DNA from 3 places in the Streptomyces sp. NPDC058872 genome. Region 3 is predicted to be linked to each of the others. Evidence: riboswitches for the same ligand, from Rfam matches in the RefSeq annotation. Region 3 holds a riboswitch; each other region holds the start of a gene.

Region 1 (9,570 bases), on a different contig from region 3:
TCGGGCGTCAATCGTTGTGGACCGTCAACTCCGCCCTGACCGTGCGGGCTGCGGCGACGAGGTTTTCCAGGGAGGTGCGGGTCTCCGGCCAGCCGCGGGTCTTGAGCCCGCAGTCCGGGTTGACCCACAGGCGCTCGGCCGGGATGGCGGCCAGGCCCTTGCGCAGGAGCACGGCGATCTCGTCGACGCCCGGGACGCGCGGGGAGTGGATGTCCCAGACCCCCGGACCGGCCTCGCGCGGGTAGCCGTGCTCGGCCAGTTCGTCGGCCACCTGCATGTGGGAACGGGCCGCCTCCAGGCTGATGACGTCGGCGTCGAGCTCGTCGATGGCCCGGACGATGTCGCCGAACTCCGCGTAGCACATGTGCGTGTGGATCTGGGTGTCCGGTCGTACGCCGCTGGTGGTCAGTCGGAAGGACTCGGTCGCCCAGGCCAGGTAGGCGGGGTGGTCGGCGGCCCGGAGCGGCAGGGTCTCGCGGAGCGCCGGCTCGTCGACCTGGACGACCGAGGTCCCGGCCGCCTCCAGGTCGTTCACCTCGTCGCGCAGGGCCAGCGCCACTTGCCGGGCGGTGTCGCCCAGCGGCTGGTCGTCCCGCACGAAGGACCACGCGAGCATCGTGACCGGACCGGTCAGCATGCCCTTGACCGGCCTGGAGGTCTGAGACTGGGCGTATGTGGTCCAGCGCACCGTCATCGGTTCGGGACGGGAGACGTCACCGGCGAGGACGGGAGGGCGGACGTACCGGGTGCCGTAGGACTGGACCCAGCCGTGCTGGGTGGCGATGTAGCCGGTCAGCTGCTCGGCGAAGTACTGCACCATGTCGTTGCGTTCGGGCTCGCCGTGCACCAGGACGTCGACGCCGGTCTTCTCCTGGAAGGAGATGACCTCGCGGATCTCGTCCTCGATGCGGCCTTCGTATCCGGCGGTGTCGATCCGGCCGGCCCGGAGGTCGGCACGGCTCGCACGGAGCCCGCCGGTCTGCGGGAACGAGCCGATGGTCGTGGTCGGCAGCAACGGCAGCTCCAGATGGGCGCGTTGGGCCGCGGAGCGCTCGGCGTACGGCTGGGAGCGCCGACCGTCCGCGTCGGTGATGGCCTTGGTACGGGCACGGACCGCGGGGTCGCGGGTGAGGACGGAGCCGGCTCGTGAGGCGAGGTCGGCGCGGTTGGCGGCCAGTTCGGCGGCGATCGCACCGGTGCCTTGGGCGAGGCCGCGGGCGAGGGTGGCGACTTCGGTGCTCTTCTGACGGGCGAAGGCCAGCCAGCGTCGGATCTGGGGTGCGATGTCGCGCTCCGCGGTTGCGTCCAGGGGGACGTGCACCAGGGAGCAGGACGCGGCGACGTCGACCCGGTCGGCCAACCCGAGGAGGGTGCCCAGGGTGGCCAGGGACTTCTGGTGGTCGTTGATCCAGACGTTGCGGCCGTTCACGACGCCTGCGACCAGGCGTTTGCCGGGCAGCCCGCCGATCGCGGCAAGGTCCTCCAGGTTCACGGCGGCGGATTCGGTGAAGTCCAGGGCGAGGCCCTCCACCGGGGCGGCGGCGAGCAGCTTGAGGGCATCGCCCAGCCGGTCGAAGTACGAGGCGACGAGCAGCTTGGGCCGGTCGGTGGCACCGCCCAGTTCACGGTAGGCGCGGGCGGCGGCATTCAGCTCGGCCGGTGTGCGGTCCTGTACCAGGGCGGGTTCGTCCAGCTGGACCCATTCGGCGCCGGCCGCGCGCAGATCGGCGAGGACTTCGGCGTAGACCGGCAGCAGCCGGTCGAGAAGGGTCAGGGGCTCGAAGTCGGTCACGACGCCCGGGGCCGGCTTGGCGAGCAGCAGATAGGTGAGGGGGCCGACCAGGACCGGCCGGGGAGTGTGGCCGAGGGCGAGGGCTTCCCTCAGCTCGGCGACCTGCTTGGTCGAGTCGGCGGCGAAGACGGTGTCCGGGCCGAGTTCGGGCACCAAGTAGTGGTAGTTGGTGTCGAACCACTTGGTCATCTCCAGCGGGGCCACGTCCTGGGTGCCGCGGGCCATCGCGAAGTACCCGTCGAGCGCATCCGCCTCGACGGCGGCGCGGTGGCGTGCGGGCACGGCACCGACCATGATGCTGGTGTCCAGAACGTGGTCGTAGGAGGAGAAGTCTCCCGTCGGCACCTCGTGGATGCCGGCGTCGACCAACTCCTGCCAGCGGGAACGGCGGAGGCCGGCCGCCGTCTCCCGGAGGGCATCGGCGGTGACACCGCCCTTCCAATAGCCCTCGACGGCCTTCTTCAGCTCGCGGTTCTGACCCTGGCGGGGGTAGCCGTACACGGTGGCTCGTGCTGCCGTGGCTACGGACTGGGCTGTCACGGAACTCTCCTTCGCGAGATGTGTCCACAACATCCCGGAGACGGGAGGCGGACGCGAAGGAGCCACAGGAGGTGCGGAGCACCGGACCGGAAACGCCGGATGTGCCGCTCGCTGTGTACGCCGACCCGCCCACGAGGTCACCGGGATGTCCGCGCACGGCATACGACCGTGCGTGGGCAACGGGCAGGTCTTCGGACTCGCGGGCACGTCCTCCTGGCGGAGGACACCTACTGGCCGTCGCTTCCCAGGACCGTTGTCCGGACCCAGTGCGTATGACGGCGGTCGTTCCCGCTCACCGCTGCGGGGCAGTCCCGGATTCCCACCGGGTTCCCTCTTGCGACGCTCCCGCCTGGCGGACGGGGCGAACCAGCTGCGAGGACCAGCCTAGGACGTCCGATCGCTCAGCGGCGAGGTTTATCCAACATGCAGACGTAAAAAACGAGGCGGCTCCGCAGTCGATGACGTCCTGCGGTACGCGTACGGCCGCGCGGTGGCGCCCCGGTGGCGCGGTCATGACGTCTGCGGCGGCACGAGGGCCAGGGGCGGAAGTGTCCAGCTCAGTGCCTTCGGCCCGGGGCCTGAGACGACGTGCTGGATCCCGGTGTCCTCGGAGAGGGCGACCCGGTACGTCTCAGGAAGTCCCGCCCGCTCCCAACGGGCATGTACGTCTTCGAGTTCGGCCCAGACGTCGCGCGGCCCGTGGACGCGGACGATGCCGTCATCAGGACCGGCCACGGCCCAGGAGCCGTCCTCGGGGGCGACGATCGTCATCGTGTCGGCCTGGAAGTCCCGCACCAGGCCCGGCGCGCAGTGCGCGACGGCGAGCCAGTAGCCGTGGGCCTCGTCCGGCGGCGGGACGAACCGGGTGGGTCGCGCCGTGCCGGGGTTGGCCTTGATCCGCGCGCGGTGGTCCAGGGAACCCAACGACCGGTAGCCCAGCATCGGCCGGTAACCCCGCGCCCGCCCCTGAAGGACCGTTTCGATTCGGCCCCGACCGGAGCGGGTGACGAGGAGCTGCCCGGGCCAGCTCGGCGTCCGGGTCACCAGCGTGGTCAGCAGACGCCCACCGGCCGCGAGTTGCTCCACCCACGCGGGCGGGACGCACGGGACGCCGATGCCGGAGTGGATCAGGTCGTACGGCGCCCGGCCTTCCTGCCCGTCGAGCGCGTCGCCTTCGAACACCGTCGCACCGACGCCGAGCCGGTCGAGGTTTCGCTGGGCGAAGGCCGCCATGTGCGCGTCCCGTTCCACTCCGGTGGCGAGTCCCGGGCCGGTGACGGTGGCGGCGAGCGCGAGGGAGACGCCGGGACCGGGCCCGAGCTCCAGGTAGCGCCGGCCAGGAGCGAGCTGGAGGGTCTGGAGGGTTTCGACGGTGGCGGGGGCGTAGGTCGACATGGACGTCATGTGGCCGCCGGTCACCGGCCCGCGGCCGAGCGCGTCGAGGGGTTCGCCGTCGCGCTGGAGCAGGATCGACTCGTCGCTGTGAATCAGTTCGAGCCACTCCTGACGGTCCTCGGGGTGGGAGCCGTCGAGGAGGCGCCAATCGATCGGATCGGCACCCGGGCCGCTGACCCGCACATAGGCGTGCGGCAACAGGACTTCGCGGTGCACGTGGAGCAGGGCATCGCGCAGCAGCGAGTCGGTCAGGACACCTGTGGAGGCGAGACGGTCGACCATGGCGGTGCGCAGGCTGCTCGGATCGGTGGCCTGGAGATCACGGGGCATGCGGGCAGTCCTTCGTGGGAGCAGGAGCAGGAGCAGGAGCAGGAGCAGGAGCAGGCACGGCGGTCAGGGCTGTGGCCGTCCGGAGGTGCGAGGCGGCCCACCTACCAGAGGGCTCCCCGACGGACCGGCGGGTGGAAGTCGACGAGCGCGGCCACCCCTTCGCCCCGCAGCAACATGTTGGGGCCGGACAGGTCGCCGTGGACCAGTTGCGACACCATCGTGCGGGGGACCCCGCCCAAGAGCCGTTCGACTTCCGGCACCCGCGCCAGCTTCTCGCGGGCCGTGTCGACCGCCCACCGCTGCGCGATCGCCAGCGGCCCCCACATGCGGAACTGCCTGCAACCAGGCGACGTCAGTGCAGCACCGCGCTGGTGGAAGGGCTGTGCCCATCGCCCCGAGCTCTGGCACGACGACGAGGGTTCGGCAACGTCCACCGATGTTGCTGCGGTGACCCACGCGAAGGCCGTGCCCTCCTCGACCGGCGGCACAGCGGTCGTACCCTCACCGGGCTGGGGAAACGGCATCCAGCGCTGTCGGAAGAGCGTCCGGGTTGGTCGTCAGGCGCCGGTCGACGGGTGTCCTTCGCCGCGGTCGCGACCAGCGCGGACACCGGACTCACTCACCTGGAGCGTCGTCCGGGTCGGGTGCGGACCGCCAGATAGCCCGTCAGTCCGCCCAGTGTGAGGCACAGCGGCGAGTAGAGCGCGAGGTCCCAGTGCCGGAACTCGGCGGGGACGTCCCTCAGGTCGAAGCCGGAGACCAGCAGGCCGCCCGCTCCGCGGGCGGTGAGCACGCCGGAGAGCGTCCACAGGCCCGTCCGTACCAGTCGTGAGGGAGCGAGGCGGTGCGTCGGCCGGGCGGCCGTGACCACGAGCCACGCGCCCGCGCCGAGCAGTCCGGCGACCACCAGCGTCCCCTGGGCCGAGGGCAGCCGGCTCTCCTCGACGCCGACCACGACGGCCGCGAACTCGGCACGGGTGGCCAGCGGCCAGGTCGAGACGGTCCACACCACGTGCAAAGCGCTCGCCGCCGCCAGGCCGGCCGCCGCGAAGCCGGCTGCGGCGCGGGCGTCCTCGCCCACGCCGGCCCCTGTGCCGCTTCCCGTACTCCCGCCCGCCGAACCGAGCAGCCATTCCATGGCCTTCATGCTGCCGCCCTTCCCCACTCCACAGGTCTGCCACCGGTGCTCGGGACAGTTCCGTACAGTACTGTACGGATATCCGTACAGTACTGTACGGGGCATGGCGAAGGGCAAGGTCAGCAAGGACGACTGGACGATGGCGGCGCTCCGGGCACTTGCCCGTGACGGTGTCGCCGCGGTGGCGGTGGACGTGCTCGCCAGGGAACTCGGTGTCACCCGCGGCAGTTTCTACTGGCACTTCGCGAATCGGGAAGCCCTTCTCGTGGCCGCCCTCGAAACCTGGGAACGGCACGGTACGACGGAGGTCATCGCGACCGTTCGGGGGACAGTCGACCCCGTGGCGCGGGCCCGGACCCTGTTCGCCGAGGCGCTGGGGGACGAGAAGATCGCCGGGCTGGAGCCGGCCCTCGCCGCGCAGACGGGGCATCCCGCCGTTGCCGAGGTCGTCGCGCGCGTCACCCGGGCCCGGCTCGTGTTCCTCGAAGAGGTGTGTGTCGGCCTCGGCTTCGGGCCGCGGGACGCGCGCCATCGGGCCCTCGCCGCATACGCCGCCTACCTGGGCTGGCTCGAGCTCCGCAGGACGGCGCCCGAGTCCGCTCCCGAAGCGCAGTTCCAGGACCCCGGCGCGGCTGCGGCCCTCGATCACCTGGTCGACATGGTCCTCGCGCCGATCGGTGCCGACACCACACCAGAATGAAGGCCATCGGTCTCGTGGGCAACCCGGTGATCGCTTGCTCCGCCCTTGTCGGACCGTTGGGCAGATGATTGATCGTGCGTCGGTTGCACGGCAGGCTGCCTCCGGGGCCGTGATCGTGGAAGTGGCCGTACGGCGTCGTCCGGGAGCGTTCGTCCCCCCATCGACTGGAAGGTCGTCGCCTCCTCCACCCGGAGCCTGACCGAACCCGCCGAGCGTCTGGTCCGGCAGAAGGTCGTTCCGGCGGTCGGCCGCGAGATGAGGCGGCGAATGCTGCGCGAGGGCAACGGCTCCCGGCAGACCACCACGGCGTGGAAGTCCTCGGACGCCCCGGACTCCATCGCCACGATGCGCCGGGTCCTGGAGCTGTCCGCGTGGTGGGGGCGGGAAGGTGTGTGGTGCAGTCGAGGCGCAGGGACACCGCCCCGCGGCACCCTCCGGATCATCCGTGCTGCGCCGGCACGGCGTCCTCCCCGTCACCCGCACCTGTTCGATCGCGTGTCGACTCCCCTCCTGCTACTCGGATTCCGGCGGCGGTTTCGCTGACGTGCTTGCCCGTGTTGCCCCTGCACCCCCCGTGTCGGCTCCGCCGTCCGTGCCGGAAGTCCGGGGCACCGCTGTCCGCCCGTGCCCGGGGCGCCCATCCGAAAAAGTAACGAGAGATTCGAATTGCCGCTTGCGCAGCAGTTCTGTAATGAATGAAACTGTGGGGCGTACGGCAGAGGGCCGGGGTGCCGAGGGCGAAGGAGCGAAGATGCGCCGCGAGGAGAAGGACGTGATCGGTGTGCGAGAGGTGAAGGAGGACGTCTACTGGGGCATCCACACGCTTCGCGCGCTGGAGAACTTTCCCCTCACGGGCCTGCCTCTCGCGGTGCATCCCGAGCTCGTCGTGGCGCTTGCTGCGGTGAAGGAGGCGGCCGCACTCGCTCACCTCGACCTCGGCACCCTTCCCGAGGAGAGGGCGCGCGCCATTGTGGCCGCTTGCCGGGAGATCCGCGGGGGTCGGCTGCTGGACCAGTTCGTGGTCGACGTCCTCCAGGGCGGAGCGGGCACGTCGGCGAACATGAACGCCAACGAGGTCATCGCCAATCGCGCCCTGGAGCTTCTGGGGCACGCGCGCGGCAGCTACGAGCACCTGCATCCCCACGACGACGTGAACCGCTCCCAAAGCACCAACGACGTGTACCCCACCGCCGTCAAGCTCGCCCTCCACTCTGCCGCGGGGCACCTGCTGGACGGGATGGCCGTATTGCGCAACGCCTTCGTCGAGCGAGGAGGGGCGTTCACGAAGACGGTCAAGCTCGGCCGCACTCAGCTGCAGGACGCGGTGCCCATGACGCTGGGCCAGGAGTTCGACGCATTCGCCCTCACCGTGCGGGACGACGCCGACTTCATCCGCCTGGCCGCCGACTCCCTGCTGGAGGTGAATCTGGGGGGAACGGCGATCGGCACCGGTCTCAACGCGGACGACGGCTTCGCCCGTCTCGCCGTCCACCACCTCCGCGCCATCTCGGCATTCCCGGTTCGAGCCGCCCGTGACCTGGTCGAAAGCACCCAGGGTGTGGGCGGTTTCCTCCGGCTCTCGGGGGCCCTGAGGCAGTTCGCCCTGCGCCTGTCCAAGATGTGCAGCGACCTCAGACTGCTCGCCTCCGGCCCCGGGGCGGGGCTCGGCGAGATACGGCTGCCCGAGCTGCAGGCGGGATCGAGCATCATGCCGGGAAAGGTCAATCCGGTGATGCCCGAAGCCGTCAACCAGGTCTGCTTCGACGTCGTCGGAGCGGATGCCGCCGTTTCTGCGGCAGCCCAGGCCGGTCAGCTCCAGCTGAACGCCTTCGAGCCCTTGATGGCCCATCACCTGCTCAACTCGGTCAATCGCCTCGACGCGGCCTGCCGCCTGCTGGCCGCACGCTGCGTCGTCGGCATCGAGGCCGACGAGGAACGCCTGCGCGTCCTGGTGGAGCAGAGCGCCGGTCTCGCGACCGCGCTCAACCCGGTGATCGGGTACCAGCAGGCCACTGCCCTGGCCCGTGAGTGCCGGGCGACGGGCGTTCCCGTCCGGGAGCTGGCGGTGCGCGAAGGGGCGCTCCCGAAGGAGGGGGTCGACCTTCTGCTCGACCCCCTGCGCCTCGCCCGGCCCAGGTGAGGCACGTGGTGCGGGGCCATCCTGCCGGTGGGCGGCCGGTTCCGCAGACGGTCCTGCGCGGCCCGACCGCATCCGGTCGGGCCGCGCGGGACGCGGTCGTCTCAGCTCTTCGTCACGGTGCAGGCGTACGTCGCGGAACCGGAGCCGCTGTAGGCTTCCATGTCGAGGTAGTAGGTGCCCGTACCGGAGCCGGTGCGAGTGAAGGACAGGGACTCGTCCGCGCCGGCACCGTCGTTGACGGACCGCTCCAGCGTGCTTCCTTTCGCGTCGAGCCAGTACACGTCGGCGTCGTAGGCCGAGGGCACGGCGCAGTTCACCGAGACGGTCTGTCCGGCGTTCACCGACACCTTGAAGTAATCACGGTCGCTGGTCGACTTCATGTCGCCGGTCAGGGATGCGGGGGAGGCGAGCCCGGTCGCGTCGTCAGCGGTGTCCCGGGTGTCGTTCGGTTCGCTCTCGGCCAGCGTGGCCCCGCCGCCCTGGCTGCCGCAGTCGGTCATCGGCGTGCCGCTGTAGAGGTTCGCGTCGGCGACGCCGTTCGTGACGCTCCGCAGGTAGTAGCCGCACGTCGGACGGTTCTTGAAGTCGAAGGTCGAGCCGGGCGTCAGGCGCCAGATCTTGAAGCCCGAGTAGGTGAGCGGTTTCCTGGCGACGGCCTGCTCCGGCTGGTGATCGGCGAGGACGACATACGCGTCCTTGCCGTACTGGGTGGCCGTTCCGTTGCGGTCGAGGAAGAGGGAACCGCCCCCCTCCTCGACCCCCACGCCCCAGGCGGCACCTCCGGGTGCAAGGCCGTCCTTTACCGATCGGGCGAGGAACGCCATGGTCCGGCCCATGCGGTCACGGGTGACGAAGTGCGAGTCGTTGACGACGGCTCCGTAGTTCGCCCACTCGAACATGCCGGTGGTGAAGCTGATGTACCGGTCGTAGGGGTTGGCGAGCGCCTCGGCGCTGGTGACGCTGCCCTTGCACGCGTCGTAGACGACCGGGCTGTTGATGTGGTGCCCCGCGCTGCCGCCGCCGGACCCTCCGCCCTTGGCGACGACTGACTCGACGGACGCCTCCAGGGCGGTTCCCTTCCAGGCGGCGTAGCGGCACTGGTCGCCGCCGGCGAAGTAGACGAACTCGGCGTTGCGGACATCGGTGTTGACCTGGGGGTTGTCGCCGTCGCTCGCCGCCGTGAGCGTCCATGTCGTACAGGAGTTGACTCCTGCGAGTCCGGTGATCGTGTCGCATTCAGGGGTCTTGCTCCCCGAGGTCGGCGCCGAGCCCGCCAGGACGACGACGTCGAGGGCTCCGGCCCCGCCGCGGATGTCGTCGATGGCCCGGGCCATCGATGCGGTGACGATGCTGCCGGCGCCGTTCATGGTGAAGGCCGGCCCGTTCCATGCGCTTCTGCTGACGTCGGCCGCGTTGCCCAGCCTGACCCTGTCGGCCGCCGCATGGGCGGGCTGATGCGCCATCAGCACCGATGCCATCGCGGTGAGTACGACGGTCGTCGAAGTGAGCCGGAGTGAACGGAGTGGCATCTGTGC
Region 2 (9,570 bases), on a different contig from region 3:
GGGGAACGCTGTTCGTGGAGAAGATCGCCGGTGCGGCCGCCGAAGGGGGCGCGCCGCTGGAACGGGTGGAGTCACTCGCCCGTCGGGTCAACGCGCGGTCCCGTTCCTTCGGGGTGGCCCTGAGCGCCTGCTCCACCCCCGCGAAGGGCAGTCCCACCTTCGACCTCCCCACGGGGGAGATCGAGTTGGGGATCGGCATCCACGGCGAGCCGGGCCGCGAGCGGCGGGCGATGATGACCTCGCGGGAGATCGCGGACTTCGCGGTCGACGCGGTCCTGGACGACCTCCGCCCGGCCGGGCCCGTGATCGCCCTGGTCAACGGCATGGGCGCGACCCCGCTGCTGGAGCTGTACGGCTTCAACTCCGAGGTGCACCGGGTGCTGGGCGAGCGGGGCGTGCCGGTGGTCCGGACGCTCGTCGGAAACTACGTGACGTCGCTCGACATGGCCGGTTGCTCGGTCACCCTGTGCGAGGTAGACGAGGAGTTGCTGCGCCTGTGGGACGCTCCGGTGCAGACGCCGGCTCTGCGCTGGGGTCGGTGAGACGGGAGTGGGGAGCAGCATGACGGAGACCATTGACGCCGGGTTCCTGGTGCGTTGGTTGGCGGCGGTGTCCGAGGACGTCGACCGCGAGGCGGACCGGCTCACCGAACTGGACTCGGCGATCGGGGACGCCGACCACGGCGTCAACCTCAAGCGGGGGTTCACCGCCGTGACGGAGGCGCTGGCGAAGGAGCCGCCGGTGACTCCGGGTGCCGTGCTGGTAGCGGCCGGACGGCAGCTCATCTCCACGGTCGGCGGCGCGTCGGGGCCGCTGTACGGGACGCTGCTGCGGCGCGCCGGGAAGGCCCTGGGAGGGGACGGGGAGGTCAGCCGCGCGCGGTTGGCGGAGGCGCTCGATGCCGGCGTGTCCGCGGTGGCGCAGTTGGGCGGTGCGCAGGTCGGTGACAAGACGATGCTGGACGCGCTCGTACCGGCCGTGGAGGGGCTGCGGAGCTCGTTCGAGGCGGCCCGGGCCGCGGCGGAGGGGGGTGCCCTCGCGACCGTGCCCCTCCGGGCGCGCAAGGGGCGGGCCAGTTATCTCGGGGAGCGGTCGATCGGGCACCAGGATCCGGGGGCGACCTCCTCGGCGCTGCTGTTCGCCGCCCTTGCCGACGCCGCGGAAGCGGAGACGGGGGCGGGGGCATGAGTGGGGGCATGGGTGGGGCGGTCGGGGGCACCGAGGTCCCGGCCGCTTCCGCCCCCTCTCCCCCTCCCTCGCCCCCGGCGCCAGCGCCAGCGCCGGTCGGCATCGTGTTGGTGTCGCACAGCGCCGCGGTCGCTGCGGCGGTGGCCGAGTTGGCCCGGGGGCTCGCGGGTGGGGGCGAGGCTCCGGTGCTGGCGGCCGGCGGGGCTCCGGGCGGTGGTCTGGGGACGAGCGCCGAGCTGATCTGCAGGGCGGCGAAGGAGGCGGACCGGGGGGCCGGGGTGGCGCTCCTGGTCGATCTGGGCAGTGCGGTCCTGACCGTCAAGGCCTTGCTCGCCGAGGGTGACGAACTGCCGGAACGGTCCAGACTGGTGGACGCTCCGTTCGTCGAGGGGGCGGTCGCCGCACTGGTCACGGCGAGCGCCGGCGGGGACCTCGACGCGGTGGCGGCGGCGGCCTCGGAGGCGTACTCCTACCGCAAGGGTTGAGCGTGCGGGGTGCTCCGGAGCCGTGTGCGCGGAGTGAGCGGGGGACCGCTCCGGGTGGTGGTCGTGTTGTGATCCAGCAGGTCAACACACTACTGTCACAGGGCCTTGGTGTACGGGAAACCGGTGCAGTACCGGTGCGGCCCTCGCCACTGTGATCGGGAGGTCCGACTCCACCCTCCGGGGAAGTTCCCGGGGGAAGCCACTGGACCGCCGCGGGAGACCGTTGCGGTGTGGGAAGGCGGAGTCGGGCCGCATGACCGTCAGCCAGGAGACCGGCCAGGGCGCGTTGTCCATCCACGAGGTGCTGGAGAGGGTCTTCCCACCATGCATATAGCCGAGGGGTACCTACCCCCCGTGCACGCTGCCGCCTGGGGCGTCGCAGCTGCTCCGTTCGTCGTCCACGGGGTTCGCGCGCTGACCCGCGAAGTCCGGTCGAATCCCGATTCCACCCTGTTGCTCGGTGCGTCGGGCGCCTTCACCTTCGTCCTGTCGGCGCTCAAGCTTCCTTCGGTGACCGGGAGTTGTTCCCATCCGACCGGCACGGGGTTGGGTGCGATCCTGTTCCGGCCGCCGATCATGGCGGTGCTGGGAACGATCACCCTGCTCTTCCAAGCCCTGCTGCTCGCGCACGGGGGCCTGACCACGCTCGGGGCGAACGCCTTCTCCATGGCGATCGTCGGCCCTTGGGCGGGGTACGGGACGTACCGGTTGGTGCGGCGGTTCGGTGCTCCGCTGATGGTGGCCGTGTTCTTCGGCGCCTTCGTCGCCGACCTCTCCACGTACTGCGTCACCAGCGTGCAGTTGGCCCTGGCGTTCCCGGACCCGGGCAGCGGCGTGCTGGGGGCGCTCGCCAAGTTCGGCGGGATCTTCGCCGTGACCCAGATCCCCCTCGCCGTGAGCGAGGGCCTGTTGACGGTGCTCGTGATGCGGCTGCTCACGCAGTCCAGCAAGGGCGACCTGATCCGGCTCGGCGTCCTCGGACGGACGCGTGTGCAGCGGCAGCAGGAGGAGGCGGTCTCATGATGCATCGCAACACGAAGATCAACGGTCTGCTGCTGCTCGTCGTCGCCGCGCTCGCGGTGCTGCCCCTGGCGCTGGGCCTCGGCGACCACAAGGAGGAGCCGTTCTCCGGGTCCGACGGCGAGGCCGAGAGCGCGATCACCGAGCTCCAGCCGGACTACGAGCCGTGGTTCAGCCCGCTGTACGAGCCCCCGTCCGGTGAGATCGAGTCGGCGCTCTTCGCGCTCCAGGCGGCGATCGGCGCCGGAGTCCTGGCGTACTACTTCGGTCTGCGGCGGGGCCGCCGTCAAGGTGAGGCCCGGGCCCGGGCCGGCGTCTCCGCCCCGGTCGAGGACCCCGCCCTGCACAGTGCCCGGGCGGACGGCGTGGCGGCGGACGGCGGGACCGCCGACCGCGACGGCCGGGCACCCTCCCCGTCCGGCACCGGCAGGACGGCCCTCCGCGGCACGCCGGAGGCGGGATCGTCCGGCGCCGGGGCGTCGTCCCCCGACGGACCGGGCGCGTAACCGCCGATGCTGCCGATCGACGCGGCGGCGCACAGCAGTCGCTGGCGCCGCCGCCACCCGGCCGAGAAGGCGCTGCTCGGCTTCGGCCTGACGCTGTGTGCGGTGTGCCTGCCGCCGTGGCCGGGCGCACTGCTCGTGGCGGCAGCCACGCTCACGGTCCTGCTCGGCCCGGCCGGGGTGCCGGGTCGCCAGTTGTGGCGGGCGTTCCGCGTTCCGTTGGGCTTCTGCGTCACCGGGGCCGTTCCGCTGCTCTTCGAGGTGGGTGGGGCCCGGGGGTTCGTGGCCCTCGCACCCGACGGTCCGGTGCACGCGGGAGAGCTGCTGTTGCGTACCGCCGCGGCTTCGCTCGGAGTGCTGCTGTTCGCCTTCACGACGCCGATGTCCGACGTGCTGCCCCGGCTGGTGAGGGCGGGGGTGCCGGCACCGGTGGTGGACGTGGCGCTCGTGATGTACCGGATCGTCTTCCTGCTGCTCGACTCGCTGTCCAAGATCCGGCAGGCCCAGGCGGCACGGCTCGGGCACACCACCCGGACCGCGACCTGGCGTTCCCTCGCGGGGCTCGGCGCGACCGCGTTCGTGCGGGCCTTCGACCGGGCACAGCGGCTGCAGTCGGGGCTCGCCGGCCGCGGTTACGACGGCACGCTCCGGGTCCTGGTGCCGGGCCGGGCCGTCGCTCCGCGGTTCCTCGCGGCGACGGGAGCGCTCCTCGCGGGGCTCGTCGCCCTCACCCTCGTACTGGAAAGGTTCCTCCCGTGACGTCTTCGATCCCCGTCGTGGAACTGGTGGAGGCGGGATTCGCCTACGAGGACGGGCCCGCGGTCCTGTCCGGGGTGGACTTCGCGGTGGCCGAGGGACGTGCGGTCGCGCTCCTCGGCCGGAACGGCAGCGGCAAGACGACGCTGCTGAGGCTGCTGAGCGGGGGGCTGCGCTGCGGTGGCGGTGCGCTGCTCCTGGACGGGGCCCCGGTGACGTACGACCGGAAGGGGCTGACCCGGCTGCGGAGCACGGTGCAGTTGGTCGTGCAGGATCCGGACGACCAGTTGTTCGCGGCCTCGGTCGCCCAGGACGTGTCGTTCGGTCCGATGAACCTGGGACTGCCCGAGGAGGAGGTGCGACTGCGGGTGCGGGAGGCGCTGGAGGCGCTGGACATCGTGGCCCTGGAGGACCGGCCGACACACCTGTTGTCGTACGGGCAGCGGAAGCGTGCCGCGATCGCGGGTGCCGTGGCGATGCGGCCCCGGGTCCTGATCATGGACGAGCCCACGGCCGGGCTCGACCCGCACGGCCAGGAGAGGCTCCTGGAGACCCTCCACCGGCTGCGGGAGGCGGGAACGACCGTGGTGATGGCGACGCACGACGTGGACCTCGCGCTGCGGTGGGCGGACGAGGCGGCGGTGCTCTCCCCGACCGGCCTGCGCACCGGTCCGGTCGCCGAGCTCCTCTCGGACGACGTCCTGCTGGACGCGGCCCGGTTGCGCCGGCCGTGGGCGGCGGCCGTGACGCGCCTGCTGCGGTCCCACGGCCTGCTGGGCGTGGGCGCGGACGCGCCCAGGACTCCGGAGGACCTGGAGGCGTGGGTCGGGCCGGAGGTGTCGGTGCCGCAGCGCCCGTCCTGAGTCGCCCGGCGGCGCCGTGCGGAGCCCGTGCCCCCGCCCCGCACGGACCGTCCGGGTGGCGCGGCACGCCTTCGGGGGGGGGCGGGTCGCGGGTGCCGGGCGGTGCGGGCTCCCCATGGGCTACTGAGTAGTAGAAATCACTCCCCCATTCTTCTGCAACTAGTTGCAGAAGGCGCATCGGGTCACCTAGAACTGAGGTCGACGACCCCTGCGCGAGGAGACGCCCCATGACCCCGTACCCGCACCTGCTGAGCCCGCTCGACCTCGGGTTCACCACCCTGCCCAACCGGGTGATCATGGGCTCGATGCACGTCGGCCTGGAGGAGACCGAGCACGGTTTCGAGCGCATGGCGGCCTTCTACGCCGAGCGCGCCCGCGGCGGCGTGGGCCTCATCGTCACGGGCGGCATCGCCCCCAACGAGGCCGGCCGCCCCTGGGACGGCGGGGCCAAGCTGACCACGGCGGAGGAGGTCGCCGAGCACCGCCTGATCACCGGTGCGGTGCACGCCGAGGGCGGGCGCATCGCCATGCAGATCCTGCACTTCGGCCGCTACGCCTACCACCCCGGCCTCGTCGGCCCCAGCCCGATCCAGGCGCCCATCAGCCCCTTCGTGCCGAACGAGCTGACCGACGCGGAGGTGGAGCAGACCGTCGAGGACTACGCCCGCTGCGCCGAGCTCGCCAAGGAGGCCGGGTACGACGGCGTCGAGGTGATGGGCTCCGAGGGCTACCTCATCAACGAATTCATCGCCTCCGCGACCAACCGGCGCACCGACCGCTGGGGCGGCTCGTACGAGAACCGCGTCCGGTTCCCGCTGGAGATCGTCCGCCGGATCCGCGAGCGGGTGGGCGAGGACTTCATCCTCGTCTACCGCCTCTCCATGCTGGACCTCGTCCCCGGCGGCTCCACCCTGGAGGAGGTCGTCCAGCTCGCCAAGGAGATCGAGGCCGCGGGCGCGACCATCATCAACACCGGCATCGGCTGGCACGAGGCCCGCATCCCCACCATCGCCACCTCCGTGCCGCGCGGCGCCTACACCTGGGTGACGAAGAAGCTGATGGGCGCCGTTTCCGTGCCGCTCGTCACCTCCAACCGCATCAACACCCCCGAGGTGGCCGAGGAGATCCTCGCCGACGGCCGCGCCGACCTGGTCTCCCTGGCCCGCCCGTTCCTCGCGGACCCCGACTTCGTCGCGAAGGCCACCGCCGACCGCGCCGACACGATCAACACCTGCATCGGCTGCAACCAGGCCTGCCTCGACCACACCTTCAACCTGAAGATCACCTCCTGCCTGGTCAACCCGCGCGCCTGTCACGAAACCGAGCTCGTCCTCTCCCCCACCCGCCTCGCCAAGCGCGTCGCGGTCGTCGGCGCCGGCCCCGCCGGGCTCTCCTGCGCGGTGTCGGCCGCCGAGCGCGGGCACGCCGTCACCCTCTTCGACGCCGCCGCCGAGATCGGCGGTCAGTTGAACGTCGCGAAGCGGGTTCCGGGCAAGGAGGAGTTCGACGAGACGCTGCGCTACTTCCGCGTCCAGCTCGCCGAGCACGGCATCGAGGTCCGCCTGAACACGCACGTCTCCGCCGCCGACCTGGAGGGCTACGACGAGGTCGTCGTGGCCACGGGCGTCACCCCCCGCACGCCCGGCATCCCGGGCGAGGACCACCCGAGCGTCCTCAGCTACCTCGACGTGCTGCGGGACGGCGCACCGGTCGGCGAGCGGGTCGCGGTCATCGGTGCGGGCGGCATCGGCTTCGACGTCGCCGAGTTCCTCACGGACGGCGGCGAGGGCGCGAGCCAGGACCCCGAGACGTACTTCCGCCAGTGGGGCGTCGACACCTCGTACGAGAACCGGGGCGGGCTGCGCGCGCCCGAGCGCAACGCGCCGCCGCGCCAGGTGCACCTGCTCCAGCGCAAGACGTCCAAGGTCGGCGCGGGCCTCGGCAAGACGACCGGCTGGATCCACCGCACCGAACTCAAGCACCGGGGCGTCACCATGGTGGCGGGCGTCTCGTACGACCGGATCGACGACGCGGGCCTGCACCTCACGATCGACGGGGAGGCACAGCTCCTGCCGGTCGACACGATCGTGCTGTGCGCCGGCCAGGAGCCCCGCCGCGACCTGTACGAGGAGCTGCTGGCGGCAGGCCGTTCGGCACACCTCATCGGTGGTGCGGACGTCGCCGCCGAACTGGACGCGAAGCGGGCCATCGACCAGGGCACCCGGCTCGCCGCCAGCCTGTGACCGCCGCTCCGTGATCACCGTGGCCGGCCGAACCTAGGATGCGAGCATGTCCCTCCCGCACGCGATCCTCACCGCGCTGCTCGAAAAGCCGTCCTCCGGCCTCGAACTGACGCGCCGCTTCGACAAGTCGATCGGCTACTTCTGGTCGGCCACCCACCAGCAGATCTACCGCGAGCTCGGCAAGCTGGAGCAGGCGGGGCACATCCGCGCCCTGCCCGCTCCGGTGCCCGCGCGGGGGCAGAAGAAGGAGTACGAGGTACTGCCCGCGGGCAGGGCGGAACTGGCCGGCTGGGTGGGGAAGGCCGAGGACCCGAAACCGCTGCGGTCCGCCCTGCTGCTGCGGATGCGGGCCGCGGCGATGGTCGGTTCGGCGGGCCTCCGGACCGAGCTGGAACGGCACCTCGCCCTGCACCGGGAACAGCTGGACGAGTACCTCGCGATCGAGGACCGGGACTTCCCCGCGGAACGCCGGCGCACCGAGCCGGACCGGCTGCGCCACCTGGTGCTCCGGGGCGGGGTGGACCTGGAGCGGTTCTGGGTGGAATGGCTGACGAACGCGCTGGCCGAGCTCGGGCCGGAGGACGGTTCCGAGCCCGGAGCGGGGCCCGGGTCCCCCTGACGGGAAACGGCCTTGTGCGCACGTGGCTCCTCCGGCCCCGGAGCCGGGTGACGACGCCCTCGAACCGGTTCGTGGATACTGGTCGGTTGTAGTTCCACGACACGAAAGGGCCGGCATGGCCAACGACTTGGGGCACTGCGGAACACGTCATGCAGTGGTCATCGGGGGAAGTCTCGCCGGACTGCTTGCCGCTCGGGTGCTCGCCGAGCACGCCGAGAGGGTGACGGTCGTCGAGCGCGACCGTCTCCCCGAGGGGCCGGACGCCCGACCGGGGGTCCCCCAGGGCAGACACCTCCACGTCCTCATCCCGGGCGGACAACGGGCACTCGACGAACTGCTCCCCGGCTTCATGCGGGAGCTCGGCGAGCTCGGCGCCCCCCGGGTGGGCGTTCCCGAGGACATGGTCCAGTGGCAGAACGGCCGGTGGTTCCGCCGGTCCCCCGCCACGGCGCACTTCTCCACCGGTCCGCGCGCCCAACTGGAGTGGCTGGTCCGCGAGCGGGTCCTCGCCGATCCGCGCATCGAGCTGATCGGGGGCACCGAGACCACCGGCCTCGTCGGCGACTCCTCGCGCGTCCGGGGCGTTCGGGTCCGCGCGCGCGGCACGGAAGCCCGCGCGGAGTCGCGCGTCCTGGAGGCCGACCTCGTCGTGGACGCCTCCGGGCGGTCCACGAAGGCGGCGGACTGGCTGGCCGGGATCGGTGCGGAGGCCCCGTACGAGGAAACCCTCGACACGGGCCTCGCGTACGGCACCCGGCTCTACCGCGCCTCGCCGGAGGGACCGGACACCGACGCGCTCGGCTACTACATCGTCCCCCATCCGACGCAGCAGTACGGCGCCGTCGTGCTGCCCCTGGGGGACGGGACGCACCTGGTCACCCTCTCCGGACTGCGCGGCAACGAGCCGCCCACGGAGGAGGGCTCCTTCGAGGAGTACGCGAAGCGGCTGCCCCATCCGGTGATCAGCGATTGGCTCTCGCGGGCCGAGCCGATCTCTCCGGTCCACGGCTTCCGGGGGACGTCCAACGTCAGGCGCCGGTACGACCGTCCGGGGCGTCGTCCGGCCGGCTTCCTCGCCACCGGCGATGCGCTCTGCACCTTCAACCCGATCTACGGACAGGGCATGGCCGTCGCCGCGCTCAGCGCGGTCGCGCTGCGCCGCGCGCTCGCCGACCCTAAGCACACGCCCACCACGAGGACCGTGCAGAAGGCCCTGCTCGACGCGTCGAAGCAGGCGTGGGACATCTCGGCGGGCGCAGACCGGAAGATGCCCGGGGCCATCGGCGACACGGGACGCCCCGGCCCGGCGGACAAGGCGGTCAGCTGGTATCTGAGGCGGGTGCAGGCACGGGCCGCCGGCGACCCGGTCGTGGGAGCGCCGTTCCGCGCCGCTCTGACCCTGACCGCACCGCTGACCTCGCTGTTCGCACCGGCCGTGGCGAAGGCGGTGCTGTTCGGCCCGGTCCACGCGACGCCCGCGGAACCCCCGCTGCGCCGCTTCGAGGCATAGGGGGCGGGCGGGTCCGCCGGTCGTGCCGGCGCTCGGCGCGGTGCGAACGGGGCGGGCGGGTCCACGGACGGCGGCGCCCCGGGGCCACGGACGAGGGCGCGCTCCCGCGCGGGCCGCGCTCCCGCGGTCGCCGGAGCGCGGCCCCACCCGAGCCGTCCGCTCCGGCCCCGGTCGCCCGCCTCAGACGCCCGGAGCCGCCGTCACCATGCCTGCGGCTATGGCGGCTCCCAGCGCCGCGTAGTCATCGGCGTTCTGGCCCGCGTAGGCGAGGGCGAAGTCGGCGACCGCACGGTCGAAGACGTCCGAGGTGCCGAGGTACGCGGCGATGGCGATCCGGTCGCCGGAGCGGGCGTGGGCACGGGCCAGGGTCCGGCCGCACAACC
Region 3 (9,570 bases):
GGCGAGCGTGTCGGCCCAGACCAGGAAGACCGCTCCGGCCAGGGCCGTGATCGGCAGGAGGCGGGCGTGTCCGGGCCCCGCGAGCGCACGGGCTGCGTGCGGCAGGACGAGGCCGACGAAGCCGATCGCGCCTGCGGCGGAGACCAGGGCGGCCGTCAGGAGGGCGGTGACGCACAGCAGGACGAGCCGGGTCCGCACGACGGCGACGCCGAGGGAGGCGGCGGCCTCCTCTCCGAAGGCGAAGGCGTCCAGGGTCCTTGCGTACCCTCCGCAGACGAGCAGGGCCGCGGCGAGGGCGGCGAGGCACGTCCCCACCTCGGTCCAGCCGGAGCCGGCGAGCGAGCCGAGCAGCCAGAAGAGCACTCCCCGGGTGGTCTCGGCGTCGGCCGCGGTCATGACGACGAAGGAGGTGAGGGCGGAGAAGAGTTGCATCGCGGCGACACCGGCGAGGACCACCCGGTCCGTCGAGCCGCCGAGGGTGTGGCTGAGGAGGAGGACGAGCGCGAAGGAGACCACGGCTCCGAGGAAGGCGCCACCGGTGACGGAGAGGAGGCCCCCGCCGACGCCGAGGACGACGACCGCGACCGCACCGGTCGAGGCTCCGGAGGAGACACCGAGGACGAAGGGGTCGGCGAGCGGGTTCCGCAGGAGCGCCTGCATCACCGTTCCGCAGACGGCGAGTCCGGCTCCGCAGACGGCGGCGAGGAGGGTACGGGGCAACCGCAGGTCCCAGACGATCCCGTCGCGGATCGGTGAGAGCGTCGAGGTCCCGCCGGTGAGGTGCGCGGTCACCACGGACCCGACCTCGCCGACTCCGATGTCCGCCGGCCCGATGGTGATGGCCACGGCCACCGACAGGGCCAGCAGGGCGGACCCGAGCGCCGTCCACAGCAGCGCCCCGGTCCGGACCGACGGCGGGGCGTCTCCGCTCCCGCCGCCGGGGGCTCCGAGGGCCCGACCGGGAGCGGCGGCGACCTCGCTCCGGGGGTGCGCGGTCACCCGGCGAGCCCGTACGAGCGGAGCGCAGCCGCCACCTTCTCGATGCCCTCGACCGTACGGAGGGTGGGATTGAGCGCCTGGCCGCTGAGCAGGACGTACCGCTTGTTCTTCACCGCCGTCATGTTCCGGGTGACGGGGTCGGACTCCAGGAACTCGATCTTCTTGGCGGCACTCTCGGCCGACTGGGCCCGGCGTGTCAGATCGCCGATCACGAGGACGTCGGGGTCGCGGTCCGCGACGGTCTCCCAATTGACCTGGGGCCACTCCTCGCGGGTGTCGTCGAAGACGTTCTTCGCCCCGAGCGCGTTCGTGACGATGCCGGGTGCCCCGCAGCAGCCCGCCGTGTAGGGCGCCTCCGCGTCGGAGTACCAGTAGAGCACGGTGGCATCGGTGAAGTCGGCCGCCGCCGTGGCGCCGGTCACCCTGGCCTTGAGCCGGGCAACGAGTTCCTCGCCCCGCTCCGGGACCGCGAAGACCTCTGCCAGGTCCCGGATCTCGCCGTAGACCGTCTCCATGGTGAGCGGGCGGGTGCGGACCCCGTCGCCGTCGCCGCTGTTGTCCTTGCCGACGCAATCGGTGGGCGAGAGGTAGGTGGGGATGCCGAACTGCTCGAACCGCTCGCGGGTCGCGACGCCGCCCTCACCGAGGGTGTACGCGAAGGAGGCGGCGGCGAAGTCGGGTTCGACGTCGAGGACCTTCTCGAAGGAGGGATAGCGGTCGGCGAGTCGCGGAACCTTGGCGTTCTCCCGTTCCAGGCCCTTCAGCACCGGGTCCGTCCAGGTCGCGGTGCCCACCATGCGGTCGGCGAGGCCGAGGGAGAGCATGATCTCCGCTGCGCCCTGGTCGAGGGCGACGGCACGCCGGGGGGTCCGGTCGACGCGGACCGGTCGGCCGCAGTTGTCGTCGAGCGCCACCGGACGGGCGCGCTCCGGGGCTCCCGTCCCGGACGGAGCGGCAGTGGGCCCACCACCGCAGGCGGTGGCCGTCGCGGCGAGGAGGAGCATGCCGGCGAGGGCGGGCAGGGCGGAGCGGACCGGGGGTGCGAGCAGCACGGAACTTCCTCTGCGTCCACGGCTCATACGCGGAGCCTGTCGTACGGTGCTCCCCGGACGACCACGTGCCGCCGGGGCCGCCAGCAGGTCTTCGGACTCGGGGTCAGCCGGACGGAGCGCCTTCCCGGGCCCGTCGTGCTGCCCAGTGGCCGATGCGCCGCCCGTCGCCCTCACCGCTGCGCGTCAGTTCCGGTCTCGCACCGGATTCCCTGACCCGTGCACGTACCCGCTCAGGTGCGTACAAAGGTGCGACTGGCTTCGGCACAGTACCACCGGGCGTCGGACGCACACCGACCCCCGTCAGACGCGCAGTTCCTTCGCCTCGAAGCGGCCCTCGCCGAGGACCAGGACGAAGGTGACCTGTTGTCCCTCGGCGAGGACCCGGTCCTCGCCCTCGATGTCCTCGGCACTGAAGTAGACCTGCTCCTCGGAGCCCACGGGGACGACGAAGCCGTACCCGCCGAGACGGTTGAAGGACCGCACGAACCCCTTGCTCCTGCCTTCCACCACGACCTCCTCGTCACCGGCGGCGCGACGGAACGGGCCCCGGCTGCCGGACCCGTCCGGCACCGATCGGCCGGCCGTCGGCCGCGTCCGCGCCTCATGTGAGGTGTACCCCGCCGCCCCGCCCTTTCGCCACCGACGCCCCGCGGACGAAGCACGCTCGAACATCTCGTAGAATGTTCAACAGAGGTCCGCTGTCGGAGATCCCCCGTGTCCGACAGCGGACCTCACCCGTTTCCGGTGACGCCGGGAGGGAGCGGCGGCCACCCGCGAGCCGCACGACGCCCCGTGGCCCCGGTGGATGCGGGGAGCGGAGCGGGCCGACCGGAGAAGGGCCGGGCCGACGCCCGGACCGCACCGGGCCGCCCCTTCACCCGCCCGGGCCGCTCACGCGCCACCGGGGTACGCGATCCTCGCGGTGATCCTGGCGATGCGGCGCGCCGACTCCTCGGGTGCGGCGGCCGGCTGGACGATGTGGCTCACGGTGAGCCGCACGATCGTCTCGACGGCGAGCCCCCGGGATTCCTCGTCCACATCGGGCCAGGCCTCGATCGCATACGCGTCGAGCATCGCCATCGCCGTACCGAAGACCGGTTCCGGGCGGGTCGTGAGGTAGGCGAGGAGGTCGTCCTCGCCCCCCCGGGCCGCAAGGAGGACGCTCTTGATGAGCGGATTGTCCACGGCCTGCTGAAGCGTGTAGCCGACGCCCGCGGCAGCCGCCGCCTCCAAATCACCCGGGTGAGCGTCGAGTTCACGCTGAATGCCGAGCAGGAAGCCCTCCAGCTCGCGCTGGACCAGCGCATTGCCTATGGCGTCCTTCGAGCCGAACTCGTTGTAGAGCGTCTGTCGACTGATGCCGGCGGCCCGCGCGACGGCGGCCATGCGCAGCCCGCCCCACCCTTCGGCAGCGACGAGGCGGTAGGCGGCATCGAGCACCTGCTCGCGCAGGAGGGACCGAACACTCTCGCGGAAACGTGTCATCGTGTCCCCACTTTATCCAGGGGGCACTGTCCAAAGCATTGACGGTTAGCAGGGAAGGCGTCTATAAAATGGACAGAAGACATGCAAAGTGTCCACCCTCCGTGAGGAGCCGGTCGTGCCCCTGCCCAGCGACTCCCCCGACACGCCGGAAGCGCCCCGGGTCACCGGCGCTCCCGAAGCACCCGTCGCCTGGCGCGACCCCAAGCGCCACCTCTGGTTGCTCGGTCTGCTCATCCCGGCCTTTCCCTTCCTCTCCTGGGGGCTGGCGACCGCCACCGGTCTCGGCGTCTTCTGGTGGACCGGGCCCCTCGTCCTGTACGCGGTCTTCCCCGTCGTCGACCACCTCATCGGCAAGGACGCCGCCAACCCGCCGGACAGCGCGATCGCCCGGCTCGAACAGGACCGCTACTACCGCTGGTGCACCTTCCTGTACCTGCCCCTCCAGTACGCCGGTCTGGTCCTCGGCTGCTGGCTCATCACCCGGGGGGACCTCTCCGCGGTCGACCGGATCGGGCTGACCCTCACCCTCGGTGGAGTCGCCGGCATCGCCATCAACACGGCCCACGAGCTGGGGCACAAGACGGAGGCCCTGGAGCGCAGGCTCTCCCGGATCGCGCTCGCCCAGACCTGGTACGGGCACTTCTACGTCGAGCACAACCACGGCCATCACGTCCGCGTCGCCACCCCGGAGGACCCGGCGAGCGCCCGGCTCGGCGAAGGCTTCTGGCGCTTCCTGCCGCGGACCGTCCTCGGTGGCCTCACCTCGGCGTGGCGCCTGGAGGCGCGACGCCTCCGACGCCGGGGACGGTCCGTGTGGAGCCCGCACAACACGGTCCTCAACTCCTGGGCCCTGTCGCTCGTGCTCTTCACGGCGCTCGCGCTCGCCTTCGGCCCCGGAGTCCTGCCCTACCTCACCGCCCAGGCCGTCTTCGGCTTCTGCCTGCTCGAAGTCATCAACTACACCGAGCACTACGGCCTCAAGCGGGAGCTCGCCCCGAGCGGTCGGTACGAGCGCTGCGCCCCGCGCCACAGCTGGAACAGCGACAACGTCGCCTCGAACGTCTTCCTCTACCACCTCCAGCGGCACAGCGACCACCACGCCCATCCCACCCGGCGCTACCAATCGCTGCGCCACTTCGACGAGGCCCCCGAGATGCCCACGGGGTACGCGGGAATGATCGTCCTCGCGTACGTGCCCCCGCTCTGGCGACGCGTCATGGACCCGCGGGTCCTCGCCCACTACGACGGGGACGTGACCCGCGCGAACCTCCAACCGTCCCGTCGGGAGCGGCTCCTCGCGCGGTACGGGGCGGTGGGCCCCCGAGGATGAGGCCGGCGCGCCCCCACCGGACCCGTCGCCCCGGGGCGACGGGTCACCCCTCCTGGCCCCCGGGGGTGGCACCGCGCACCGGCCGTTCGTCGGGACCGATGCCGGAGCGGGGGTGGGCACGGGCGTCCTCGGGCACCTCGGGCACCTCCTCCCGGTCGGGGGGACGGCGCGTCCGCCGGTGCTCGAAGAGGAGCGCGACGAGGGCGGCCGCGGCGGAGACGAGGCCGCCGAACCAGAGGCCCGCGCGGGCACCGAGCCGTTCGGTGAGCAGACCGACGAGCAGGGCTCCCAGCGGAGTGGTGCCCTGCAGGATCACGGTGTAGAGGGCGAGGATCCGGCCCCGGTAGTGGGGGTCGCTGCCGAGTTGGATGCGGTGGTTGGCGGCCTGCAGGAAGGAGACGGAGGCGAATCCGGTGAGTCCGAGCAGACAGGCCGCACCGATGAAGCCAGGCGCCCACCCGGCCGCCGCCTCCAGCACCCCGAAGGCGAGGGCCGCGCCGATGACGGTCCGGGCCGCGGGACGCCCGCTGCGCCGGGTGCCGGCGACGGCCCCCAGGAGGGAGCCGGCCGCGAAGGAGGCGCTGAGGAGGCCGAAGGAGGCGGCATCGGCGTGGAACACCGTCTTGGCGAGCAGCGGCAGGGTCAACGGGAAGTTCATGCCGAAGAGGCCGATCGCGGCGACGAGCAGCATCGGCAGGGTGAGGTCGATGCGGGAGGCGACGTACCGCAGCCCGTCCCTCACCCGTACCTCTGCCTCCTCCCGCCCCGCGGCGGCGTCCTCCACGACGCACCCCCGGTACTCCTCCGGTCGCACCATGCGCAGCCCGGCGACGGTGGCGAGGTAGCTCACCGCGTTCAGGGCGATGGCCCAACCGGTGCCGAAAGCGGTGATGAGCAGTCCGGCGAGGGCCGGTCCGGCCACGCGGGCGATGCTGAAGTAGGCGGCGCTCAGCGCGGAGGCGTTGGGCAGCAGTTCGTTGCCCACCAACTCCCCCACGAACGACATCCGGGTCGGGACCTCGACCGCGTTGACGATGCCGACGCCGAGGGCGAGCAACCAGACGTGCCAGAGCCGCACCGTCCCCGTCAGGTCGAGCACGGCCAGAGTCAGGGCCAAGGCCCCCGCCGCCAGGTTGGCGAGGGTGAGCAGCATCCGCTTGTCGTACAGGTCGGCCAGGCGCCCTCCGTAGAGGGTGAGCAGTAGCACCGGGGCGAACTGGAGGGCGGTGACGGCCCCCAGGGCCGTGGCGGAGTCGCCGGTCATGCCGAGGACGAGCCAGTCCTGGGCGACGACCATCGTCCAGGTTCCCGCGACGGACACCAACTGTCCGGCCGCGAAGAGCCGGAAGTTGCGGACGGAAAGGGAACGGAAGGTGGTCGGCGGGGCCTTCGGCACGAGCGCGGATCACATCCCGGGTCGCGCGGACGGCTCTCGCCCTGCGCGGAAGCAGCGGCACAAGACGCCTGCCGCACCGCCGCCCGGTTGATCGATGGCCCTCTTCACTTCCGGAAGGACTCCCTTTCCCCTCTCGGCCACGCCTTTTCCCGGCACGGCAGCACGGGGTGTTCGCCCCGCTCCGCGCGCCCCGGCGAAGGGCTCGGCCGGAAAGCACGGGAAGCGCATCGGCAATCGGCACATTACCAAGCAGTCGCTTTGGTGGAATGGAGCGACAGGGGGCGACGGGGTGAACCTCGGCTCCGCGCCGCACATCGCACCGGGACACACGGGTGACCGCACGGGGGAACGTCGCACGGACCCGCGGCGCGGCGGGGAAAGGCTCAGGGCGTGTCGCCGAGGAGCTTCCGGTACCAGGGCAGGTGATCGGCGAAGCCCGCCCCGAAACCCGGACCGGGGTCGCAGCCCCAGTCCTGCCAGGGCCGCTCGTCGGCGAACCAGTGGTCAACGGCGAGCATGTCCAGGTGGTGGCCCGCGAAGGGGAGGCCCGCGAGCAGGTCCCTGGCTCCGGCGATGTCGACCGCGCGGTCCCGGGGCCGCTCCGCCGCACCGCCGACGAGCCCCTCGACTGCGGCGATCAGTTCCGTCACCGGGACCGGCTCGGGGTGGCCGACGTAGTGCGGACCGGGCTGGACCGTCGGCGCGAGCGCCGCGCCGAGCACGGCACGCGCCAGTGCCTCGACGTCGATCATGGAGTGCAGCGAGGACCCGCCGTCCAGTGGTCCCGGCAGCGCGGCGAGGAGCCGGGCGATTCCCGGCACCACCTGCCGGTCGCCGGTGCCGTACACCAGGTGCGGTCGCAGTGCCGTGCCGCCCGCATCCACGACGTGCCGCTCTCCTGCCGCCCGGGTACGGCTGGTCGTCGATCCGGGGGCGAGCGGAAGGCTGCCGGGCTTCGCCGCGCGGAAGGGGCCGCGGCCGTGGACGGATGCGGTGCTGAGGGCAACGATCCGGGTCGCCCCGGCCTCCAGGGCCGCGTCGACCAGGGCCCGGGTGCCCTCGTCGTTGACCGCGCGGGACACTTCCTCCCCGGCACCGACCGCCGAGGCACAGTGGACCAGCACGTCGATGCCGGCACAGGCTCGACGGAGCGCTTCGGCATCACGGAGGTCGCCCGGGACGGCCTCGACCGTCGGGCGGTCCACTGCGCGCACCCCCTCCTCGGCGGCCGTGGCGAGTGCCTCCGACGGGACGACGGGGCGGCGGGCGAGCAGCCGTACGTGCGCCGGCTCCGGGGCGAGCGCCGCGAGCGCCGCCACCCGGCTGCCGATGAATCCGGTCGCACCGGTGATCAAGAGGCGAGGTCCCATGGCCCTGGTCCGGTTCAACCCGCCAGGCAGGCGTCGCGGCGTGCGCCGACCAGCGCCAGGTCCCGGGTCGGGGAGGTGATCGTGGAGAGGAAGACGGCACGGCCGTCCTGCAGTCCGGTGACCCTGACGGCGACCGTCCGGGGATCTCCCCCGGTCAGGACCTCGGTTTCGATCCAGCAGGGACTGTCGAGTTCGGCGTACCGGGAGAAGGAGACGTCCATGGCCGTCGGCAGGAAGGCCCCGCCGCCGAGCGTCGCCAGGGCCGCCTGCCGGGCTGCTTCGAGGAGCAACATCCCCGGTATGTGGTCGTTCGGGCGGCGGAAGAGCGTGGGGTGTCCGGTGTTGATCCTCAGCTGCCACTGACGGGGACGGGTGCCGGGGGCGAGGACGACGTCCGCGCTGCGCCGGCGACCGACCAGCTGTGGGTCGACACCCGGTACCAGCGGAACCGGGCGGCCCAGTGCGGCCATGCGCTCGCCACGGATCCTGCGGTAGGCGGAGGCCGAGGTGCAGCGGGTCATGCCGGTCCCGGTGGCGAGGTGGCGGCCGTCACGGGTGAACACCATGGTGGTGCGCAGGCTGCGGAGACCACCGCGCCGGCTGTCCACGTCGGAGCAGGTGACGTCGACGGTGACGTCCGGGGAGAGCCCGCTCACGGCGAGGACCTCGGCGTCGGCGGAGTAGCCCAGGCCGTACATGACGAACTGGTCCTCGACGGGTACCCCGAATTCGGCGTGAGCGAGGAGCATGGTCACCTGACGTATCGTCTCGGCCACCAGCACCGGGTCGTGACGATCGCCCGTAACCGGGGAGAAGAAGGGATGTGCGGCAGGGAAGTGGGCGGAGACGGAGAACCGACTCTCCGACAATCGGGTCCAACCCGTGGGAATGATGTCCGCGGGGTCCGCTCGATGGACGAACTCCCCGGGGACGTGCGTCCTCGTTTCCGGACAGTCCCTTACCACGGATCCCCCTTGCGTCCACGCACCCCCGGGCGGCCTGTCCGCCCGATTTAGAATACGTACAGCGCGGTTTTCTTTTCAATGCTTCACGTCACACGGTGAGCACGGACAGCGACACAGCAGGAGGCGCCTTGGCTCAGCAAGCGCGTGCAATAAAGACCCGACGGGCGATCCTGGAGTCGGCCGCCACCGTCTTCGCGGAGCGCGGGTACGAGCGCACGACCATCGGCGAAATCCTGGTGCGCGCCGGGGTGACCAAAGGGGCGTTGTATTTCCACTTCGCCTCCAAGGAGGACCTGGCCCTGGGCGTGCTCGACGCACAGATGCTCGACGTGCCCCTGGCTCCGCAGGCGATCAAGCTCCAAGAACTCGCGGACCAGGCCTTCCTGCTCGCCCACCGCTTGCAGTGCGACGCGCTGGTGCGGGCGAGCGTCGCCCTGGCGTTGGACAGCGGTGCCACCGGGGTCGACCGGGTGGCCCCCTTCCAGGCCTGGATCGATCAGGTCTCGGAGATCCTGATGGTCGCGAAGGCGCGCGGGGAACTGCTCGTCCACGTGAACGTGACGGACACGGCCCAGCTCTTCTCCGGCGCCTTCTCCGGGGTCCAGGCGATGTCCCAGATCCTGTGCGACCGCAGCGACCTGCTCCATCGCGTCTCGGTGCTGCTCCAGCACTTCATGCCGAGCATCTGCACCCCGGCACTGCTCACCGGCCTCGACCTCACCGAGGGACGCGCCCGGACGCTCGGTGCCGATTACGACGCGGCCCTGCGCCGCAGGGAGCAAGGAAACTTCACGGAAGCCTCTGACTGAAAAAGCAAACCGTGCGGTTCCCTCTGCGCCCCGACACCCCATGGTGTCGGGGCGCCCTGGCATCATGGCACTGAGTGTGTTTTGCTGAGGGTACTCAGTGCCACAAGCGTCTAGGGGAGCTCCACATCATGGCTAAGGACTTCGACCTGTACCGGCCTTCCGAG

The links. Region 3 has a riboswitch for cobalamin ahead of ACFW22_RS09830 (ABC transporter substrate-binding protein). Riboswitches for the same ligand answer to the same signal wherever they lie in the genome.
Region 1: it holds a riboswitch for cobalamin, as region 3 does, so the genes downstream of both, metE (5-methyltetrahydropteroyltriglutamate--homocysteine S-methyltransferase) here and ACFW22_RS09830 (ABC transporter substrate-binding protein) in region 3, are expected to answer to the same signal.
Region 2: it holds a riboswitch for cobalamin, as region 3 does, so the genes downstream of both, ACFW22_RS01955 (energy-coupling factor ABC transporter permease) here and ACFW22_RS09830 (ABC transporter substrate-binding protein) in region 3, are expected to answer to the same signal.

The regions. Positions count from the first base shown of each region.
Region 1 covers NZ_JBHYMK010000017.1:116,537-126,106, forward strand. The annotation lists gene metE (5-methyltetrahydropteroyltriglutamate--homocysteine S-methyltransferase) at 8-2,332, opposite strand; cobalamin riboswitch at 2,497-2,718, opposite strand; gene ACFW22_RS13800 (protein-L-isoaspartate O-methyltransferase) at 2,843-4,057, opposite strand; gene ACFW22_RS13805 (phosphotransferase) at 4,159-4,581, opposite strand; gene ACFW22_RS13810 (DUF3995 domain-containing protein) at 4,677-5,204, opposite strand; gene ACFW22_RS13815 (TetR/AcrR family transcriptional regulator) at 5,299-5,895, shown strand; gene ACFW22_RS13820 (aspartate ammonia-lyase) at 6,647-8,035, shown strand; gene ACFW22_RS13825 (pre-peptidase C-terminal domain-containing protein) at 8,137-9,564, opposite strand.
Region 2 covers NZ_JBHYMK010000002.1:138,889-148,458, forward strand. The annotation lists gene dhaK (dihydroxyacetone kinase subunit DhaK) at 1-542, shown strand, start outside; gene dhaL (dihydroxyacetone kinase subunit DhaL) at 562-1,188, shown strand; gene ACFW22_RS01950 (PTS-dependent dihydroxyacetone kinase phosphotransferase subunit DhaM) at 1,290-1,673, shown strand; cobalamin riboswitch at 1,735-1,969, shown strand; gene ACFW22_RS01955 (energy-coupling factor ABC transporter permease) at 1,998-2,696, shown strand; gene ACFW22_RS01960 (energy-coupling factor ABC transporter substrate-binding protein) at 2,693-3,199, shown strand; gene cbiQ (cobalt ECF transporter T component CbiQ) at 3,206-3,955, shown strand; gene ACFW22_RS01970 (ATP-binding cassette domain-containing protein) at 3,952-4,815, shown strand; gene ACFW22_RS01975 (FAD-dependent oxidoreductase) at 5,043-7,058, shown strand; gene ACFW22_RS01980 (PadR family transcriptional regulator) at 7,105-7,677, shown strand; gene ACFW22_RS01985 (FAD-dependent oxidoreductase) at 7,793-9,187, shown strand; gene ACFW22_RS01990 (DUF2252 domain-containing protein) at 9,368-9,570, opposite strand, start outside.
Region 3 covers NZ_JBHYMK010000011.1:154,017-163,586, forward strand. The annotation lists gene ACFW22_RS09825 (FecCD family ABC transporter permease) at 1-894, opposite strand, end outside; gene ACFW22_RS09830 (ABC transporter substrate-binding protein) at 996-2,078, opposite strand; cobalamin riboswitch at 2,116-2,296, opposite strand; gene ACFW22_RS09835 (cold-shock protein) at 2,352-2,561, opposite strand; gene ACFW22_RS09840 (TetR family transcriptional regulator) at 2,943-3,536, opposite strand; gene ACFW22_RS09845 (alkane 1-monooxygenase) at 3,652-4,866, shown strand; gene ACFW22_RS09850 (MFS transporter) at 4,910-6,262, opposite strand; gene ACFW22_RS09855 (NAD-dependent epimerase/dehydratase family protein) at 6,646-7,632, opposite strand; gene ACFW22_RS09860 (ScbA/BarX family gamma-butyrolactone biosynthesis protein) at 7,647-8,597, opposite strand; gene ACFW22_RS09865 (ScbR family autoregulator-binding transcription factor) at 8,726-9,406, shown strand; partial or broken gene ACFW22_RS09870 (acyl-CoA dehydrogenase family protein) at 9,535-9,570, shown strand, end outside.